3 regions of the Lysinibacillus sp. NPDC094403 genome follow, and region 1 is predicted to be linked to each of the others. Evidence: riboswitches for the same ligand, from Rfam matches in the RefSeq annotation. Region 1 holds a riboswitch; each other region holds the start of a gene.
What was found. A riboswitch is a leader RNA that binds a small molecule or an ion and turns the genes downstream of it on or off. The one in region 1 is predicted to bind lysine.
Positions count from the first base shown of each region.

Region 2: another riboswitch for lysine. It lies ahead of ACQKMV_RS10835 (aspartate kinase); the one in region 1 lies ahead of ACQKMV_RS06670 (transporter substrate-binding domain-containing protein).
Region 3: another riboswitch for lysine. It lies ahead of ACQKMV_RS18915 (amino acid permease); the one in region 1 lies ahead of ACQKMV_RS06670 (transporter substrate-binding domain-containing protein).

Region 1 is NZ_JBNNTL010000002.1:488,353-491,616, reverse strand. Features, by position in the region: gene odhB (2-oxoglutarate dehydrogenase complex dihydrolipoyllysine-residue succinyltransferase) at 1-981, shown strand, start outside; lysine riboswitch at 1,570-1,756, shown strand; gene ACQKMV_RS06670 (transporter substrate-binding domain-containing protein) at 1,873-2,733, shown strand; gene ACQKMV_RS06665 (amino acid ABC transporter permease) at 2,898-3,264, shown strand, end outside.
Region 2 is NZ_JBNNTL010000005.1:183,282-186,545, reverse strand. Features, by position in the region: gene uvrC (excinuclease ABC subunit UvrC) at 1-703, shown strand, start outside; lysine riboswitch at 841-1,019, shown strand; gene ACQKMV_RS10835 (aspartate kinase) at 1,363-2,589, shown strand; gene ACQKMV_RS10830 (methyl-accepting chemotaxis protein) at 2,714-3,264, shown strand, end outside.
Region 3 is NZ_JBNNTL010000016.1:3,171-6,434, forward strand. Features, by position in the region: gene ACQKMV_RS18910 (CynX/NimT family MFS transporter) at 1-1,109, opposite strand, end outside; lysine riboswitch at 1,285-1,461, shown strand; gene ACQKMV_RS18915 (amino acid permease) at 1,548-3,011, shown strand.

The sequences.
Region 1 (3,264 bases):
GCACCAGTTGAAGCAGCAGCTCCAGCTCCAGCAGCGCCACAAGCAGCACCTGCTCCTGTAGCAGCAGCTCCAGTTGTAGAAGAAACTTCTGGTGAGCGTGTAATCGCATCTCCAGCAGCTCGTAGACTTGCTCGTGAAAAAGGTATTGACCTTGCTGCTGTATCTCCAGTAGATCCACAAGGCCGTGTACGTGTACAAGACGTTGCAGCTCATGGTACAGCTCCAGTAGCAGCACCACAAGCAGCTCCAGCAGCACCTAAAGCAGTTGCAGCTGTAGATGAATCACGTGTGACTGTTGAAAAAATGAGCCGTCGTCGCCAAACAATTGCAAAACGCTTACTTGAAGTAAAACAATCTACAGCAATGTTAACAACATTCAACGAAGTAGATATGACAAACGTTATGGCTTTACGTTCTCGTAAAAAAGACCAATTCTTCGAGTCAACTGGCTCAAAACTTGGTTTCATGTCATTCTTCACTAAAGCTGTAGTTGCAGCACTTAAAAAATATCCATATGTTAACGCACAAATCGCTGGTGATGAAATTCACTTAAACAACTTCTTTGATATCGGTGTAGCTGTATCAACTGAAGAAGGTTTAGTAGTACCAGTTGTACGTGACGCTGACCGCAAAAACTTTGCTGAAATTGAAGATTCAATCGCAGACCTAGCGAAAAAAGCACGCGACAAAAAATTAGGTTTAGCTGATCTTCAAGGTGGCTCATTCACAATTACAAATGGTGGGGTATTCGGTTCATTAATGTCTACACCTATCATGAATGGTACACAAGCTGGTATCCTTGGTATGCATACTATCAAAAAACGTCCAGTTGAAGTGAATGGTGAAGTAGAAATTCGCCCAATGATGTACTTAGCACTTTCTTATGACCACCGTATTATCGATGGTAAAGATTCTGTAGGTTTCCTTAAAACTGTTAAAGAACTACTTGAAAACCCAGAAGATTTATTATTAAATTCTTAATTCCTGAGTTTGGTAAAACCCTGCGAACATTGTTTCGCAGGGTTTTTTCTTTTTATATGGAGCATTTATTAAATGCGAGGGAATAAAGAGCTATAGGGACGGAAAGAAAAGCCAGAGTGACGGATGAAGCAATCGAAGCAACGAGAAAAAGAGCTAAAGCGACGGATGAAGTATTCAAACCGACGGATATGTTGTCCCAATGTATGCGAAAGCTTCACAGAAAGAAACGTATAGTGCAAAGGGTATTATCTTTACTGTTCCACAATTTCTTTTGAATTACTAAAGAGTAAGTTATATATTAATTATTTGCGTAATTTCTAGAAAACTAACTCATCATCTCATTTGTTATAAGCGTAACCATGTATATGAGTTGTTTGGAGTACGTATAATGAAGTATGGGCGACTTTACGGACTCTCTTGGCACTAATTATTTTCACCTTTGCAAAAGTGTATATAAGGCTTTAAAAAGGATAAAAAACTCTAATATTGTAATTAATCAGAAAAGTAATAATATTATCTTGACTATTAAGTTAGTTTTATAGTAGTATCTATATATCAATTAAATAAACAAACCTCACTTTTATCCTATTGTGAGGTAGAGGCGCGGTATTTATTAGTTCATTGTTGAGTATAAGCAAGCGAAGACGCAATGGAGAAGGAAATATCGCCGAAGTATAAAAGGAGCTCGTACTTTTATGCTGGGTCTGCAGTGAATAAGTGCAGGACTGTCCTAGTAAATTATTTTCCAGGTTTACTAGGTTGTGCTATCTCGGAATGATGGAATTATAGTGAGGATTTGGGCAACTGTTAAAAAAAGTAAGACCTAAGTTCAGTACTTAGGTCTTTTTTGGTACAGTTGTCTTATTTTTTTACAGAAAAGGGGAATGTTTCATGAAAAGAAAATTGTTGGTATTGATGTTGACCGTAATGACAGCAATTATGTTAGCAGCTTGTGGTGCTGGAGGCAAAAAGGATACGACATCGTCTAATGGAGGTGCAAGTTCTGATACGAAAGAAAAAGGTGTGTTCCGTATCGGCATGGAGGCAGGTTATGCTCCGTTTAACTGGACGCAGCAAGATGATGCAAATGGTGCAGTAAAAATTGCAGATAATGCAGAATATGCTGGTGGCTATGATGTGCAAATGGCGAAAAAAATCGCTGAAGGCTTAGGAAAAGAATTAGTTATCGTAAAATTGGAGTGGGATGGTTTAGTACCTGCACTACAATCCAATAAAATTGATGCAATCATTGCAGGTATGTCACCTACTGCAGAGCGTAAAAAAACAATTGATTTCACTGAAAACTACTATACGTCTGATTTTGTGATGGTCATTAAAGAAGGCAGTAAATATGAAAATGCAAAATCTATCCAAGATTTCTCTGGTGCTAAAATTACATCACAATTAAATACATCTAACTATGAAGTTATCGATCAGATTAAAGATGTAAAAAAACAAACTGCAATGGATAACTTCCCAGCAATGCGTGTAGCGTTAGAAGCTGGAAAAATTGACGGCTATGTTGCAGAACGTCCAGAAGGTATTTCCGCTGCTGCTGCAAACGATAAGTTTACTTATGTTAAGTTTGAACAAGGCTTTGATACTGATATTTCAAATACATCGATTGCAGTTGGTTTACGTAAAGGTGATGCAGATCTTGAAAAAATTAATGAAATTTTAAAAGGTATTTCTGAAGAGGATCGCCAAAAAGTTATGGAAGAAGCAATTCATCAACAACCAGCAGCACAATAACTTGAATGCACGGGCTAACAGCTAGCCCGTGTAATAAATAACAATCTCTCTAAATATTAATAATGTCTTAGCTAAAAGTTTCATAAGATAAAAGAAACAGAAAACGGTAGAGGGCTAAGACGACTGTAACAAACAAGCAACACGACGTTGTTAGGAGGAACATCATGAGTCTGGATTGGATTATTTCTATTGTTGAGAACAACTGGCAAATGTTTTTAAGAGGTGCGTATTTTACATTACTTATTTCAATTAGTAGTACAATTATTGGTGCACTTATCGGATTTTTTATCGGAATTATGCATACCATCAAGGTTCGTAAAAAGGGTGTAAAATTCTATAGCTTAAAGCTCATTAATTTTTTACTAACATGCTATGTTGAATTCTTCCGTGGTACACCAATGATTGTACAAGCAATGGTTGTATTTTACGGATTAGATATGGCATTTGGCATTGATATGCACTTTATTACGGCTGGTATTTTAGTTGTTTCACTAAATACAGGTGCTTATATGGCTGAAATCGTGCGTGGGG
Region 2 (3,264 bases), on a different contig from region 1:
AGGAGCATGTGAGGCTCTTGGTGAAGCTATGGGTATTTCTACGCCGTTACGGATTGAAGCCTTCGATAATAGTCATATGCATGGGACAGATGCTGTATCTGCAATGGTAGTATTTATCGATGGAAAACCTGCAAAGAAGGAGTATCGAAAGTACAAAACACGCACTGCTGCCAAGCACGATGATTACGGTGCAATGCAGGAAGTAATCCGTCGTCGATATACGCGAGTTTTAAAGGAAGGTCTGCCTTTGCCAGATTTAGTACTAATTGATGGTGGGAAGGGGCAAATGGAAGTAGCGCGAGAAGTATTAGAGGATGAGCTAGGCCTTGTCATTCCAATAGCTGGATTAGCAAAAGATGACAAGCACAATACGTCACAGCTTCTATTTGGTGATCCGCCTGAAGTAATTACATTGAAGCGCACAAGCGATGGCTTCTATTTACTGCAACGAATTCAGGACGAAGTACACCGCTTTGCTATTACCTTCTTACGACAGCAACACGAAAAGCATGCTATCCAATCTGTCCTCGATAATATAGAGGGTGTTGGTCCAAAGCGAAAACAGCAATTACTTAAGCATTTTGGCTCAGTCAAAAAAATTCGTGAGGCTAGTGAGCAGGCATTACAGGAAGCAGGAATGCCTGCTAATCTAGCTAGTAATATTCACGCCTATTTTCAACAGGAGACATTGTCAAAGGATTAGACATATGCTAAGGTTGTATATAACATTGATCTACAATATAGCAATGTTATATACGATGCCTTAGTTTTTAGTAGTTTCTATTTATACATAAACTAGAAATTTTTTCGCTAAGGTTCAATTAAATACATTCACTATTTAGTGATGATAGAGGTGCAAGATTCAAGAGTAGTGCATTAGAGGACGGACAAGTCCAGTGAAAATGTATGAAAGGGGAGCTTGCCGAAGTAGAGCATCGTTGTTTCCGATGCTTAGCTGGTTTTACATTTAAGAGATGTAGGACTGTCGATTCTAAACGTTTCGGAGAGCTATCACACATGCACAAGTTACTTTTATTGTACATGTTATAAGCAGCTTTCACGTTATGTGAGAGTTGCTTTTTTAGTTCTCTAGAGACAACATTTTCTCAAAGCAATTCTTACTATTATGGAATGATGCCAAAAGATTTTCCGTATAACCCCCGAGAGTAAAAGCTATTAATGCAAAAGTGGATCCATATTAAAATCTGTTCTTGATTAAAAAATTTAGAGCGGAGAACGGTAAGTGCTCACGCCGCTTTGCTTTTGTCTCATGCATGTCCCTGAAAATTGTTATTTTGGTGAAGAACCGCAAAAGTATAGCTACTTTATAATCAACGAAAAGTACGAAGGAGAATGATGAAGATGGCGAGAATTGTGATGAAATTTGGTGGTGCCACATTAGTATCAACAGAGCACATTCAAAATGTTGCTAAAAAGGCGATTGCAGAAAAGCAAAGAGGTTTTGATGTTGTCGTTGTCACTACAGCTATGAGGGATATGGCAAAAGAATTAGCAAAAATGGCTCGTGATCTATCAGACAATGCATCTAAGCGTGAACTAGACGCACTATTTTCAACAAGCTCACAACTATCAAGTGCGTTAGTGGCAATTGCTTTGCAGGAAGAAGGATATGATGCAGTGTCATTAACAGGCTGGCAGGCAGGTATTCAGACTGATGCTATACATGGCAATGCACGTATTGATGAGATTGATGTAAGTCGAATTGACGAGCATTTTACTCAGGGGAAAATTGTAATCGTTGCTGGGGAACAGGGTATCGATAATTTACGGAATATTACGACGCTTGGTAAAGGTGGGGCGGAAACGGCGACTATAGCTATTGCTGCAGCATTGAAGGCGGAGCGCGTAGATATTTACACGAATGTGGATGGAGTCTATACAGCTGATCCAAGTTACGTTGCTGGGGCACAAAAACTAAAAGAAATTTCCTATGATGAGATGCTAGAGTTATCAAACTTAGGATCACAAATTTTACACCCGAGAGCTGTTGAGTTAGCAAAGAAGTTTCAAATCCCGGTTATAATTCGGTCGAGCGAAATAGATACAGTAGGTACTTTATTGAAGGAGGAAGTTGAAATGGAGAAAAATTTAATTGTACGTGGTGTTGCCTATGAGTCAGACGTTATTCGTTTAACGGTTGGCTATGATGCTTATTCTAATGCTTCGTTAGCAGATATGTTCACAATACTTGCAGAGAATCGCATAAACGTCGATATAATCGTACAAGCAATAATTGATGGTTTAAAGCCAACTGTATCATTTACCATTTTGAAAGAGGAGTTCGCCGAAGCATTACGTGTTCTAGAAGATAGCAAATTATCACTAGGGTTTAGTTTTGCTGATTTTGAAATCGGCTTAGCAAAAGTCTCTATAATTGGCTCAGGTATGGCATCTAATCCAGGGGTGGCTGCTCGTATGTTTGATCGTCTACGTCGTGAAGGTATCCCTGTGAAAATGGTAAGTACTTCTGAAATAAAAGTGTCTGTCGTTGTTCCTCAAAACGAAATGATTCGTGCAGCAAATGCATTACATGATGAGTTTAATTTAGAACAAACACTTTACATATAAAATTGAATAAGATGTGTCAGTAATTGGCACATCTTTTTTTGTTTACAACAATTTAATACTTTATCCAATTTTATTATTATATAATAAAATGTGACATGTTTTACCAAGGGAAAGGTGGGTTTGTATGGTCTTATTCGGTTTATTTCAAAAGCCAATGGATGAAACCGTTGAGAAACACAACGATTTAGAAATACAAATTTTAAAAAAGCGAATTCTGGAATTGGAACTAGAGCAGGAAAGCATTGATGTGAAAAATGCGATTTTAGACTTTGTACTAGCGCACATGGAGTTAATTAATTTTCAAACGGCTTTAAAGGTTAAAAATGTCTCAACGAGTGTAGGGGATATTTCTTCGATGAGTGAAGAAATGTCGTCAAATACAGAAGAGATGCTTGCGGTTGAGCAAAATGTAAATGCAAACATTCAAGAAATAAAACAGCATTCATTACTACTTGTAGAGGAAATGGAATCATCCATTACAAAAGGGGAGATAGTTCAGGAGTTGTTGATCAAAGGAGCTCGATCAACAGAGCAGTTGAATGATGAAGTAATTAAAATGGATGATATTAGTAAAAGTGTAACCGGGCTTGCCGATCAAACACAACTACTAGCCTTAAATGCCTCCATTGAAGCCGCACGTGCTGGTGAGCATGGGAAGGGCTTTAATGTTGTCGC
Region 3 (3,264 bases), on a different contig from region 1:
AAATCATGTAAATAACCAAATAAAATTGGACCAATTGCGGCAAATAAATATCCTAGTGATTGTGCAAACCCTGATAAATCAGCTGCCTCAAAAGCTGTACGGGTACGTAATGTAAAGAACATCATTGCTAATGAGAATGAAGCTCCTCCGGCTAAGCCTAGTAGCACCATCCACTGTATAGCGAGGCTTGTCCATTCCATAACTACTCCGATAAATCCAATTAAGTAAAATGCCGTAAACATTAATACGAGAGGTCGTTGAGATGTCATTTTACTAGCGATAATAGGCACAGCTAAAGCCATTGGGACTTGTGAAAATTGCATGATGGAAAACATCCAGCCTGCACGATCTGCAGCTAATCCTTGTGCCATATATATTTCAGGAATCCAAGCGGCAGTTGTATAAAATAATAATGACTGTAATCCCATAGCCCCTGTCACTGCCCAAGTAACAGGTGATTTCCATAATGGTGTACGTTCTTTCGTAGTCTTAACAGTCGGTTCAGGCTTATTAAATTTCAACTGTGGAATCCAAATTAAGATGGTTAACACTACAAGAACAAGTGCGATTGCCAGTGCACCTTGCCAACCAAGTGATGAATTGGCAACAGGATAACTAATGCCAGCACCGAGTCCAGCTGTCAAATTCATCGACATTGTGAAAAATGCCATAAGCAAACCTACGTGATAGGGAAACTTCAATTTAATTAATCCGGGAATTAGTACGTTACCGAATGAAATGGCTATACCAATTAGCGCAGTACCAAATACGAGCAAACTAGTTGTGCCAAGGGAACGTAGTACAATCCCTAACGCTAAAAGAATAGTTGATAAAAATAATGTTAATTCTAGCCCAAATTTACGTGCAACATTTGGTGCGAATGGTGAAATGATTGCAAATGCTAGTAATGGGATTGTTGTTAGAAAGCCAGCTAGTATATTGGATATGCCGAGATCTTCACGGATAAAGGAAATAATAGGGCCAACAACTGTTAGCGGCATACGTAGTGTCGAGGCAATGCAAATTACGCCGATAACTAGTAATAAGGTTGTACCTTTCCAGTTAATTTTCCTGCTAGGATAAGTATCGGTATGTTCATGAGTAGTCAAATAAATCCCCCCTGTTAGAACAATTATGATTGAACCACTATACCACTTTATCACAACGTTAAAAATAGTTGAAAATTCATAAAATACGGAATATTAATCGTGTTATTGAAATGTCATAGGTCATATGTTAAAATAGAACCCATCATAAATTTAATATTTATATGCCTCATGTTTGTATTGAGGTAGAGGTCGCGGTATTTAAGAGTATACTAATGGAAATGACAAGCATTAGAGATATTAGTTGAAAGGAAATACTGCCGAAGTGTGAGGGGACTTGAAAACCTCATGCTGGGGCTGTCTCCGAAAGGAACAGAACTGTCACGTTTGGACAACGTGTTGCGCTATCATTTTGAAAGAACAGAGGATTTACTTAGCCATCACAGCAACGTTCATGTGATGGCATTTTTTTGCCTCTTAAAAAAGGAAGGAAGCTATATTGTGAGTGAGATAAAAGTCAATCAGCTCGGCCATAAAGCGCCAAAGCTGAAAAAAGAATTAAAAAGCCGCCATATTACAATGATTTCATTAGGCGGTACAATCGGTACAGGATTGTTCTTAGCTAGTGGTGGTGCCATTGCACAAGCAGGCCCAGGCGGTGCATTACTCGCCTATGCATTAATCGGTATCATGGTGTATTTTTTAATGACGAGTTTAGGCGAAATGGCAGCCTATATGCCATCATCGGGTTCATTTAGTACGTATGCTACAAAATTTGTAGACCCAGCTCTAGGCTTTGCACTTGGTTGGAACTACTGGTACAACTGGGCAATTACAATTGCAGCGGAAATTTCAGCTGTCTCATTAATTATGAAATATTGGTTCCCAGATAGCTCATCTGCACTTTGGACTGTTATATTTATCGCTGTAGTTTTAACGTTTAATCTATTATCGGTAAAAAGCTATGGTGAAAGTGAATATTGGTTTGCAATGATAAAGGTTGTAACTGTAATCGTTTTTATTATCATCAGTTTCTTAATGATTTTCGGTATTTTAGGAGGTCAAGCTCCTGTAGGCTTTACGAATTTCTTTATTAGTGATGGACCATTCCACGGTGGCTTCCTTGCTACATTTGGTATTTTCTTAGCTGCAGGATTCTCGTTCCAAGGGACGGAGCTACTTGGAATAACAGCAGGTGAAACGGATGACCCTGGTAAAAATATTCCGAAAGCTGTTAAGTCTGTTTTCTGGAGAATTCTTTTATTCTATATTTTAGCGATTGGTGCAATTGGGATGCTGATTCCATTTACAGACGCACGTTTGCTATCTGAAGATATCGCTGTTTCGCCATTTACACTGGTGTTCGATCGTTTAGGAATTGCCTTCGCTGCATCATTGATGAATGCTATCATTCTAACGGCAATGCTGTCAGCAGGGAATTCAGGGCTTTACGCATCGTCACGTATGCTTTGGCAATTAGCGGTAGATGGACATGCACCGAAATTTTTCACAAAACTAAGCCGTCGAGGTATTCCGATTTACGCATTATTGGCAACTTTAGCTGTAGGCTGCCTAGCATTTTTAGCTTCATTCTTTGGTGATGGTGTGGTCTATATGTGGCTTCTAAATGCCTCTGGGATGTCTGGCTTCATTGCCTGGCTAGGAATTGCATTTAGTCATTACCGTTTCCGTCGAGCGTTCGAGGCACAGGGCTTAGATCCGAAATTGTTACCGTATAGAGCAAAGCTATTTCCATTCGGTCCGCTATTCGCCTTTACGGTTTGTATGATTGTTGTTATTGGACAAAACTACAGTGCCTTTATGGGTGATAAAGTAGATTGGTACGGAGTTCTTGTCTCATATATCGGTATTCCACTGTTCTTACTGTTATGGTTTGGCTATAAAATCAAGCATAAAACAAAAATGCTTCCATTAGAGCAATGTGATTTAAAAGTAGAACAATAAAAAAATTAAACTGTCCTGTGAGCCATAGAAAATGCTCGCAGGACAATTTTTTTAAGTTAAAAAATATTGATGAATTTGTAACCCAGACGTATCATCAAAACACTATAGGTGAACGTTCCAAGCTTTAAGCTCCAAAACCTCGTATCCCCATAATAGCAATCAGCGATCCGTAGAGTATAAGAATAAGCAAAATGATGAGTAATCCTAAAAATTTAGAAATACCTGGTTGTTTTGATTTAATTCCGGATATCCC